Regions from separate parts of the Paenibacillus sp. V4I7 genome, predicted to be linked through region 4. Evidence: riboswitches for the same ligand, from Rfam matches in the RefSeq annotation. Region 4 holds a riboswitch; each other region holds the start of a gene.
The links. Region 4 has a riboswitch for cyclic di-AMP ahead of QFZ80_RS06985 (hypothetical protein). Riboswitches for the same ligand answer to the same signal wherever they lie in the genome.

Region 1: linked by a shared signal. The riboswitch ahead of QFZ80_RS39290 (potassium-transporting ATPase subunit F) and the one ahead of QFZ80_RS06985 (hypothetical protein) in region 4 are both predicted to bind cyclic di-AMP.
Region 2: linked by a shared signal. The riboswitch ahead of QFZ80_RS13230 (CAP domain-containing protein) and the one ahead of QFZ80_RS06985 (hypothetical protein) in region 4 are both predicted to bind cyclic di-AMP.
Region 3: linked by a shared signal. The riboswitch ahead of QFZ80_RS32975 (resuscitation-promoting factor) and the one ahead of QFZ80_RS06985 (hypothetical protein) in region 4 are both predicted to bind cyclic di-AMP.

Annotation. Positions count from the first base shown of each region.
Region 1 is NZ_JAUSZD010000002.1:8,199,887-8,202,088, forward strand. It holds gene QFZ80_RS38400 (APC family permease) at 1-640, shown strand, start outside; cyclic di-AMP (ydaO/yuaA leader) riboswitch at 868-1,039, shown strand; gene QFZ80_RS39290 (potassium-transporting ATPase subunit F) at 1,462-1,539, shown strand; gene kdpA (potassium-transporting ATPase subunit KdpA) at 1,587-2,202, shown strand, end outside.
Region 2 is NZ_JAUSZD010000002.1:2,650,529-2,652,730, reverse strand. It holds gene QFZ80_RS13235 (LURP-one-related family protein) at 136-495, opposite strand; gene QFZ80_RS13230 (CAP domain-containing protein) at 645-1,295, opposite strand; cyclic di-AMP (ydaO/yuaA leader) riboswitch at 1,301-1,433, opposite strand; gene QFZ80_RS13225 (DinB family protein) at 1,575-2,045, opposite strand.
Region 3 is NZ_JAUSZD010000002.1:7,041,770-7,043,971, forward strand. It holds gene QFZ80_RS32975 (resuscitation-promoting factor) at 1-840, opposite strand, end outside; cyclic di-AMP (ydaO/yuaA leader) riboswitch at 1,134-1,319, opposite strand; gene QFZ80_RS32980 (ABC transporter ATP-binding protein) at 1,602-2,202, shown strand, end outside.
Region 4 is NZ_JAUSZD010000002.1:1,230,141-1,232,342, reverse strand. It holds partial or broken gene QFZ80_RS06990 (IS110 family transposase) at 1-643, shown strand, start outside; gene QFZ80_RS06985 (hypothetical protein) at 902-1,288, opposite strand; cyclic di-AMP (ydaO/yuaA leader) riboswitch at 1,374-1,513, opposite strand; gene QFZ80_RS06980 (hypothetical protein) at 1,595-2,131, opposite strand.

The DNA.
Region 1 (2,202 bases), 7.0 Mb from region 4:
TCGTGAGAAACCGAAAGGCTGGATGGTTAAATTAACGATTAATTTAGTTGGAGCATTCATGAGCTTTACGGTCATGATGATCTTCTTTATTACTAAGTTTGGGCAGGTATGGTCTGTTCTCATCTTTTTGCCACTAATTGTTTTTATTTTTCACCAGATCAAGAAACACTATGAGGCCGTAGGCGAACAATTAAGAATAACAACTTGCGAACCAGCGATTCCTATTGAAGGAAATGTGATCATTGTGCCTGTGGCGGGCATTACGCATGTGGTAGAGAACTCCTTGAATTATGCCAAATCCCTTTCGCCAAATCAGATCATCGCCGTTTATGTGGCTTTCGAAAGAGACGTCGAGAAACAATTTGAGGAGAAATGGAATACGTGGCAGCCCGAGATAAGGCTGGTAACTTTACATTCCCAGTATCGGAGCATTGTTCAACCATTGATGAAATTTATTGATACGGTCGAGCATAAGGCAGCTGAATCAAATTTTCGGGTAACCGTCCTAATCCCACAGTTTATTCCTAAGAAAAGCTGGCAGAATATTCTCCATAACCAATCCAGTCTACTTATCCGTGCTTTCTTGCTGTATAGAAGAGACCTTATCGTAACGACAGTGCCGTATCATTTGAAAAAATAAGTAGGGTGGCCTTACTTCATTGTAAGGCTGCCTTTTTTTATAGTCCATTTGCGACAAAATGACAATAACGGTAGAAAAACGAAGCATTTCTATCGATAATGAACGTGTTATCAATTTGGATGCGCTTTTATTTGCCTAATATGCCCTAAATTACGGGATAGCGTCTCTCCACAGCGTTTTACAATAATGGCTAAGAGGCGTAGCATTCTTTTCAACAACTTCACAACAAGTTTCAAACGCTGAGTCCCCGCAAGGGGAGCGGGGGAACCAGCCAGAAGCCGAATGTATGTAAATTGCGGTTTCTCGGGGTGAATCCAAAACAAGCGCAGCTTGCCAAGGTAGGGCACTTCCAAGCCCGAATCCGACAGCTAACCTCGTAAGCGTATTGGGAGAGAACCACTTTCTATCGTGCTTTCACAGCCCGTTTATTAACGCTGCTAAGAAGCCCGAGAGTAGAGATTCTCTGCTCTTAGGCTTCTTTTTGTTGTTCGAAATTTGGAGGAGAGTGAATCTATTATCGTATTTGTTTGAGCATTCTGGGGCGTATATCTCTTTCAAGACAAGATTTTTATGCTTTTTTTATACGGATGCTATAGATTCTTTACCTCATTTTTATACGGTTCGGCGTTACACTATTTCAAGAAAGCATTAGAGTCGGTTAAATTACAGGAGGTGTGTTATGTACAACGACGTAACGATGATCTTATTAATGGCCGTAACATTCTTAGGATTTTGGGCTTTTTTAAAATATTGTGAAAAAGCATGAGCTTAAGCTTAGCTTTCGATAAGCGTTTTGGAAAAAACTTGTAGGAGGCACTCATATGATTGTTATCGGTGTTATTGGATTTGCCATTATGGTGTATCTCGGTTTTGTTTTAGTGAAGCCGGAGAAATTTTAATTGTAGAATAAGAACTTAAGTAAGCAAGGGGAGAACCTACTATGGGTATGGGATTGTTACAGGTAGTCATCACACTGGGTATTATTATGCTTTTAGTGAAGCCTGTGGGTAGTTACTTGGTGAAAGTTTTTGGGTATGAAAAGAGTGGACTTGATCGTGTATTTGCTCCTTTTGAGCGGGTCTCCTATCGCATTATGGGTGTTAATGAAGATGAAGCGATGGGGTGGAAAAAGTATTTAGGGTCCGTACTATTAGTTAATTTTGTCATGATGCTTCTGATTTATGCGGTATTTCGGCTTCAAAAATATCTACCATTGAATCCTGACGATATTGGTAATATGCCTCCGGCATTAGCTTTTAACACGGCTGTTTCATTTATTACTAATACGAACTGGCAAGCATACAGCGGTGAAAATACACTTTCGTATTTCTCTCAAATGGTAGCCATTACGTTCCCGATGTTTACATCGGCTGCAACAGGTTTCGCTGTGGCGGTAGCTTTTATACGCGGTTTAGTTGGCCGTCAAGATAATCTCGGTAACTTTTACGTGGATATGACCAGAGCGATTACACGCGTATTTTTACCACTGAGCTTCATTGTTGCTTTAGTTTTAGTTTTTCAGGGTATTCCGCAAACACTACTGGGAGCTGTGCAAGCTACAA
Region 2 (2,202 bases), 1.4 Mb from region 4:
TGTGTTGTTTGCCCCAGCGTTCTGCCTTTTCTGGATAGCGTGCATGCCCATGATCACCGCAACAAGTTCGTAAGTATCCAAATATTCGCTTTGATTGTTCAGAAGAAAAGCCCCTGAAGAAAACCAGCCGTTTACTTATTCGAAACGAGCAACAAGTGCGCCGGAATCATCGGATATCTCATATTCCTTTGAAAATACTGGGGAAATAATCTCGTAGCTGCCTTGCCCTTTGGTTTCATATGTGAATTTCTTGGTGAACAAAGCAATTCTGCTTCTCAACACGCCTAATTGCCCACCATCGGCACCCGTAACCTCCCATTTGCTTGAGAATATCGGAAAACTTCCTTTGCACAACAGCTGGCCATTATGCCCAAACACCTCGATCGTAGAACCAAAAGAGCTCTTCAAATCTATATGACCGACATCTTTTCCCTGTTCGTCCCGAATCTCCGTAACACCGGTATTAAAAAAATTATCCCTGAAATATAGATTCAATACAATCGCCTCCCTCTGGTATATATACGATGCAGAGATCAAAAATGTTAGTCATTCCCAACAATGCCTTATTATTAAAAACCGAAAAAACCAGCAAACAAAAGGTTGCTGGTTTATCTAGATATATTCTGCTAATATATGTTGCTGTATTAGTTACTAATGAATTCTTGTACCCATTCGCCGTTATAAAAAGCAACACCGATTTGTGTGAAGTTGGGGCTTAGAATGTTTTGACGATGACCCGGGCTGTTCATCCAAGCTTTCATGACAGCTTCAGGCGTTTGTTGACCTTTTGCAATGTTTTCACCTGCGTAGGAATAGCGAATGCCGTATTTGCTCATCATATCAAAAGGAGACCCATAGGTCGGAGAAGTATGATCGAAATAACCATTGTTATACATATCCTTCGCTTTGTCCAAAGCCATGGCGGTAAGTGCGCTGTTGCCGGTTAATGGACGCAGTCCTGCTTTAGATCGTTCCTGGTTAACTAAGTTAACGACTTGGCTAGCAAAAGTTGATTGGGATGGCGCACTTGTAACTGGCGTTTTGGTACCTGCATTTATGCTCTTGCTGCCAGGAATGTTGAGGCTCATACCAGACCAAATCACGTTCGGATTGGCAACCTGAGGATTTGCCTTAATAAGCGAAGATAGGCTGATGCCATACTTCTTGGATATTAGCCACATGGTATCATTGCCTGATACTGAATGGGTTGCTGGTGCGGCCATTGCCGCGCTCGAACCTACGAGGACGCTCAATCCTATTGCGCCGGTAACCACAAGCTTTTTGTAACGTTTCAAAATAAACCTCTCCTTTTTGCGGCCTGCGAGGTTAGCTGTCGGATTCGGATCAAAGAGTAATCACCCGGCCGCTGACGCGGCTTCACCCCAAATAATGGGTCCCCCGTGCTTCACATGAAGCTTCGGCCTTCTGAGTTATTTGATCCACATAGATCTCACAAATTGTAACATGTGAAATCATAGAGAACATGACTCAAAATTTTCCAAGAACATTTTGTAAGCGGTATCAGCCGTTTCTTCTTGTCCAAAACAGTGAATTCCAATCACCAGCAACCTCATTCAATCCCATATTTGAGGCCGATCGATTCCAGCCGTTCGCATATAATCTAGCAGTTGCCCGGTGTGAACGGATTCGTGGTATGCGATCCTCATTAACATATCTCCTAAAGTTCGAACATACCCTACGTCACTTCGATTAATTTTAATATTTGACAAATCCTCAGGAGTGAAGAATTTAACGGTATTCAAGAATTGTTCTCTGTACACTTGTGCGAATATCAGTTCATCCTCCACCGAAGAAAATTCCCGATTGTCATAAGGAGAATCGTAAGAAGGCAAACTTCCACAGTTAAGTAACGCAAGATGATAATAATGCTCGCCATCCAATACGTGTCGGATCATTTCTTTCATGCTTAAGGCGTGTGCATCAGGCCTCCAATCCAGCATAGTTAGAGGAATAACGCTCCACACTTTTATACTTCTACGTCGGACTTCTTCCAAGTTCAATATAACAAGATCTATCCCGTTAATGATTAACACTCCTTTTAATTTCTCAATAATCCATGCCTATTTGTTTTATAAATATGCAGTTTACTCATACGAACAAATATACAGTACATTTGTTCGCATGTAAATAATCCCCTATTCAATTTAGCCTGCCAGCTTTATTATAGTGGCGTTCCTAAGC
Region 3 (2,202 bases), 5.8 Mb from region 4:
CGCAGTTAACTTCACATTCTTCAGGATTTGTTTATAACCAAAGGTAACACCGTTCTTCGAAACCTCATCCACACTAGGTGATGAAGACGAGAGAACAACCACAGGGTTTTTCGTACCTACGGACACAACTTTATTAATACTTTCTGTTTGTACTTCTTCACCCACAACTGCTTCCGCGACTAAAACACCATCTTCGAAAGTCTTTTCTTTCTTCTTCAAGAGTACGCCCTCTTTACCTTCTTGGACGACTTGCTCTTTGCCTTTGAGTAGCGATGCGTCGCTCTTCTTTTCCGTATCGAACGCAATCGGCTCAGTTACTTCCTCCGTCTCTTTTTTTACACGAACGATTTTGATTTCATCGCCCGAGCTCAGAGAGGCTGTCGGTTCGGGAGTTAAACGATCGTGCTCCCCAAGTGCAATATGTAAACGTTGCAATGCACTTTCTACCGTTCTTGCAGTTGTGTAAACAGTGGTGGTCTTTCCATCAGCAGTCAATTGAATCGGTGAGGCATGTTCGATGACAATTTTGTCTCCACCCTTGATTGTTGTCGTTGGCGCAGTAGAAATTTCATCGTGTTCACCAATCTTTATGGCTTGTTCATCCAGTAGGCGTTGCAGGACCCATTGCTTCGTATGCACAACGGTTTCTTGTCCATTCACAACCACGGATACGCTCTTGGTAGCCGTACCGTACAACAACACCAAAAACATGAAAGTCATTGCGATTGAAATTATGGCTAAGCTTAAAATCAAACGCAAGTTTTCATGCTTCCATCGCAATGCGAAGGACATGCTGGATGATCGTTTTACATGGGTCTCGCTAATAGAGATACTGCCCACTTCTTCGGTCCTCCTTCAAAGCCTCGCCGCCAGGTTACAGCATGATTAGATTTGACGCGACTAAGGTTTTTTAGTTTAACTTAACGTGTTCGCCATCAGCAGTACGGTGCTAAACCGCTGCCTTCTGGTCGTCCCACACCAGTTTGCCTATTCAACATTCATATGAATTCCGGGCAAATATTAGTCGTCCGAAATGTGTATAGCCCTTTATGAAGACAAAAAGCCAGCAAGAAGAGGACTCTTCTCGCTGGCTTAGTTTGTATAGTAAAATACACAAATAGCACGCACGACAATCGTTACCTCTCTTACGCTTACGAGGTTAGCTGACGGATTCGGACGTGAGAGTCGCCCTACTAAGAGCATACGAAGTATACTCAAAGATTCACCCCTGTTACTCACTCTGTTCACTCAAGAAGCACGCTTCTTCAGCTTACAGTGGTTCCCCCGTTCCCATAAATGGAACTCAGCGAATGGAAAAATGGCAAATTGGTTATTAAGTTATTATGAAAAGTATATTACGCTGTTAATCTTAACCTGTAAAGGGATTAACACCTACTAAAAAGGGCTAAATCGACTAAAATTCGCTTAAATGAACAATTAAATAGCTCTATTTCTACTTATATCTCACTTTAACGTACGTATACTAACTCTTTTCAACTTTTCACCCCAAAACTAGGCTTAAATTACAAATTTGTTTATAATGTTCGTATAGGAAAGTGATTCATAAATACCAATAATTTGCTAATCAGGGAGGCAATGAGATGGGCTCCATTCTACAAGTTGACTCTTTATATGGGGGATATTTACCAAAAAAACCCGTTCTTCATGACCTAACCTTTTCTATCCGTCAAGGTGAAATGATGGGTCTGATCGGACTTAATGGCGCGGGTAAAAGTACGACGATCAAAAACATTCTCGGCCTTCTTCAACCGCAAAAAGGATCCATTCGAATTAACGGTCTGACTTTAGCTGAAAATCCTTTGTCCTATCGTGCTACATACGCTTATGTACCCGAAAGCCCCGAGCTCTACGAAGAGCTTACGATCCGCGAACACCTTGAGCTAACCGCTATGGCCTACGGCTTGTCGAAGGACGACTATTTGGCTCGATCCAGCTCCCTTTTGGAGCAGTTTCAAATGAAGGACAAGCTGAACAGCTTCGCCAGTCATTTATCCAAAGGAATGAAACAGAAAGTCATGATTATGAACGCATTTCTGATCGAACCCTCGTTATATATTATCGATGAACCCTTTCTCGGCCTCGACCCATTAGCGATCCGTTCATTACTCGAATTAATGGTGAAAATGAAACATAAAGGAGCATCATTCCTCATCTCATCGCATATTTTGTCAACCATTGAAA
Region 4 (2,202 bases):
AAGCTTCGCTCGGCGCACTATGAAAAAGAAAAAAGATGAACTCGAACTCGCTCTTCGAGGTTACGTAAATCCTCATCAACGCATGATGCTTAAAACCATTTTAACCCACATTGACTTCCTCACCGAACAAATTGCGATATTAGATCAAGAGGTTGCCCAGAGAGTTATCTCAGATCAGGAAGACATAGAGCGATTAGATTCTATACCTGGAATTGCAACTCGAATGGCTGAACAAATCTTAGCTGAAATAGGAACAAACATTAAAAACCAGTTTCCAAGTGCGGCTCATTTCTGTTCTTGGGCAGCTCTCGTACCAGGACATAATGAGAGTGCAGGCAAACGGAAGTCTTCTAAGGAAAAAAAAGGAAACAAATATTTAAAATCTGCATTAACAGAAGCCGCACATTCCGTAGGTGCCTCCAAAAACTATCTTGGTGCTATGTATAGGCGAACATTAGCACGAAAAGGCAGGAAAAGAGCAGCTATTGTTGTAGCCCATGCCATGCTAAGAATCGCTTATTATCTGCTGACAAAAAAAGACATGTATGTAGACTTAGGTGAAGATTATTATGATAAGCAAAAACTTGGAGCTATTGTACGGAACTCAGTTCGAAGACTTGAAACCTTAGGCTACAACGTTTAAAAAATGAATGAGCCGCGTCTTCTTTAGTGCTGTTCTTTTTCTTCGACTGCCAGATTTTTAATTTTTATGGTAGTTTAATGAAAAAAGCAGGCTGCCTGCCTGCCTGCCGTATTTCAAGTATCGTTTTCTGTTAGTTGAATTAAGAATTAAATGTGAGTGACTTCCATAACAAACGAACAAAAAAGTTGGTTATGATGGGCTTAATGTAGAATCAGCAACCGAATAATATATAGAAGCAGCTTTATCTTTCAACGAAGCTCATATAATACTGCTTCTAATGTACTCTCTGAGGCAAGGATACGGACCACCAAAAATATGAGCCATGGTTACGATAAATTTGTGATGTTCCTCCAAAATTTTCAGGGGAATGCCGATGCGATTGGCTAGTAATTGTTGATCCGCTAATTCCCTTTCCAAACTTAGTTGGTTTAGTAAGTCATTGTTTTGTCCGACCGTTTTGCTTATTTCCAATAAAGTCTGTGTTACGACGCCTGATGGCCGATACGCCAAATTGGAAAATTCAATGTCGAACTCCTCCAACCGTAGCTTTAAGTGAAGAATCTCTTCTTGACGTTGTACAGAAATGTTTGATCTTTTCGATTGAAAAAGGTTCTTCACCTCTTTGGTTACTCTCTTAAGAAGCATGTCTAATTCCTCCTTTTTTCTCTTGTACGAAAAAAGGAAGCGAGGGAATAGAGCCCTAAAAATAAAGGACCCATTAATGTTTCTATCATTTTTTCTTTCTACGCTGACGAAGTTAGCTGACGGATTCGGGTTGAAAGTTAACCCTAACACTCAAAAAAGTGTACTCACCCCAGAAAACTTGGTTCCCCCGCTTCTTTAATCTAAAGAATTAAGCGTAGTATGATTCATTCTTATTTTATCAATTTACCCCAATACAAATTTAGAAACAATAGTAATATTTACTTATATTTTTATGTCTATTTTCAACTAATAGTTCAATTTTACTGTGGTTAACGCAGCAAGGCCACCGATCATCGGCAGTTCTAATAAAGTTTCTTCTTCCATAAATTTTTCTAATTTTTCCATATCAAGATTAAAAAAACCGCTTGCGTTGTTCGTGAATATTGCTAGGAATTTCACCAAGCCAATGGGCTGGTTAAAGTTCATCGTCTTACATAATTGACCAATTTGAATTCCTAGGTTATATGGTGAAATATTAATACCTACCTGATAAAAAAGCCTATCGAATATTTCTATTGAACCGTGGACAATCACGGTAGGACCATTATTATATTTACTCCATTCAATTTCATTCGGGATGGTCTTGTCATGCATCGTTTGGAGAGCAACACTTTTTAGTTTGCTTACATAATTATCAAATTCCATATTAGATAATAAATCTTCAAAGCGAGCAATATCATGATAATGCACTGAAAAGCATCTTTCAATTGATATCCATTCTTGAAATAACTCAGAATTTAGAATCAAAATTTGTGTTTCTGTTGGGCTTAACCCTTTTTTCAAAATCAATAGCCATTCCATCAATTTTATTTACATGGGCCCAGTCTGAATCAAATTTCTCTTGCAAAGACAAA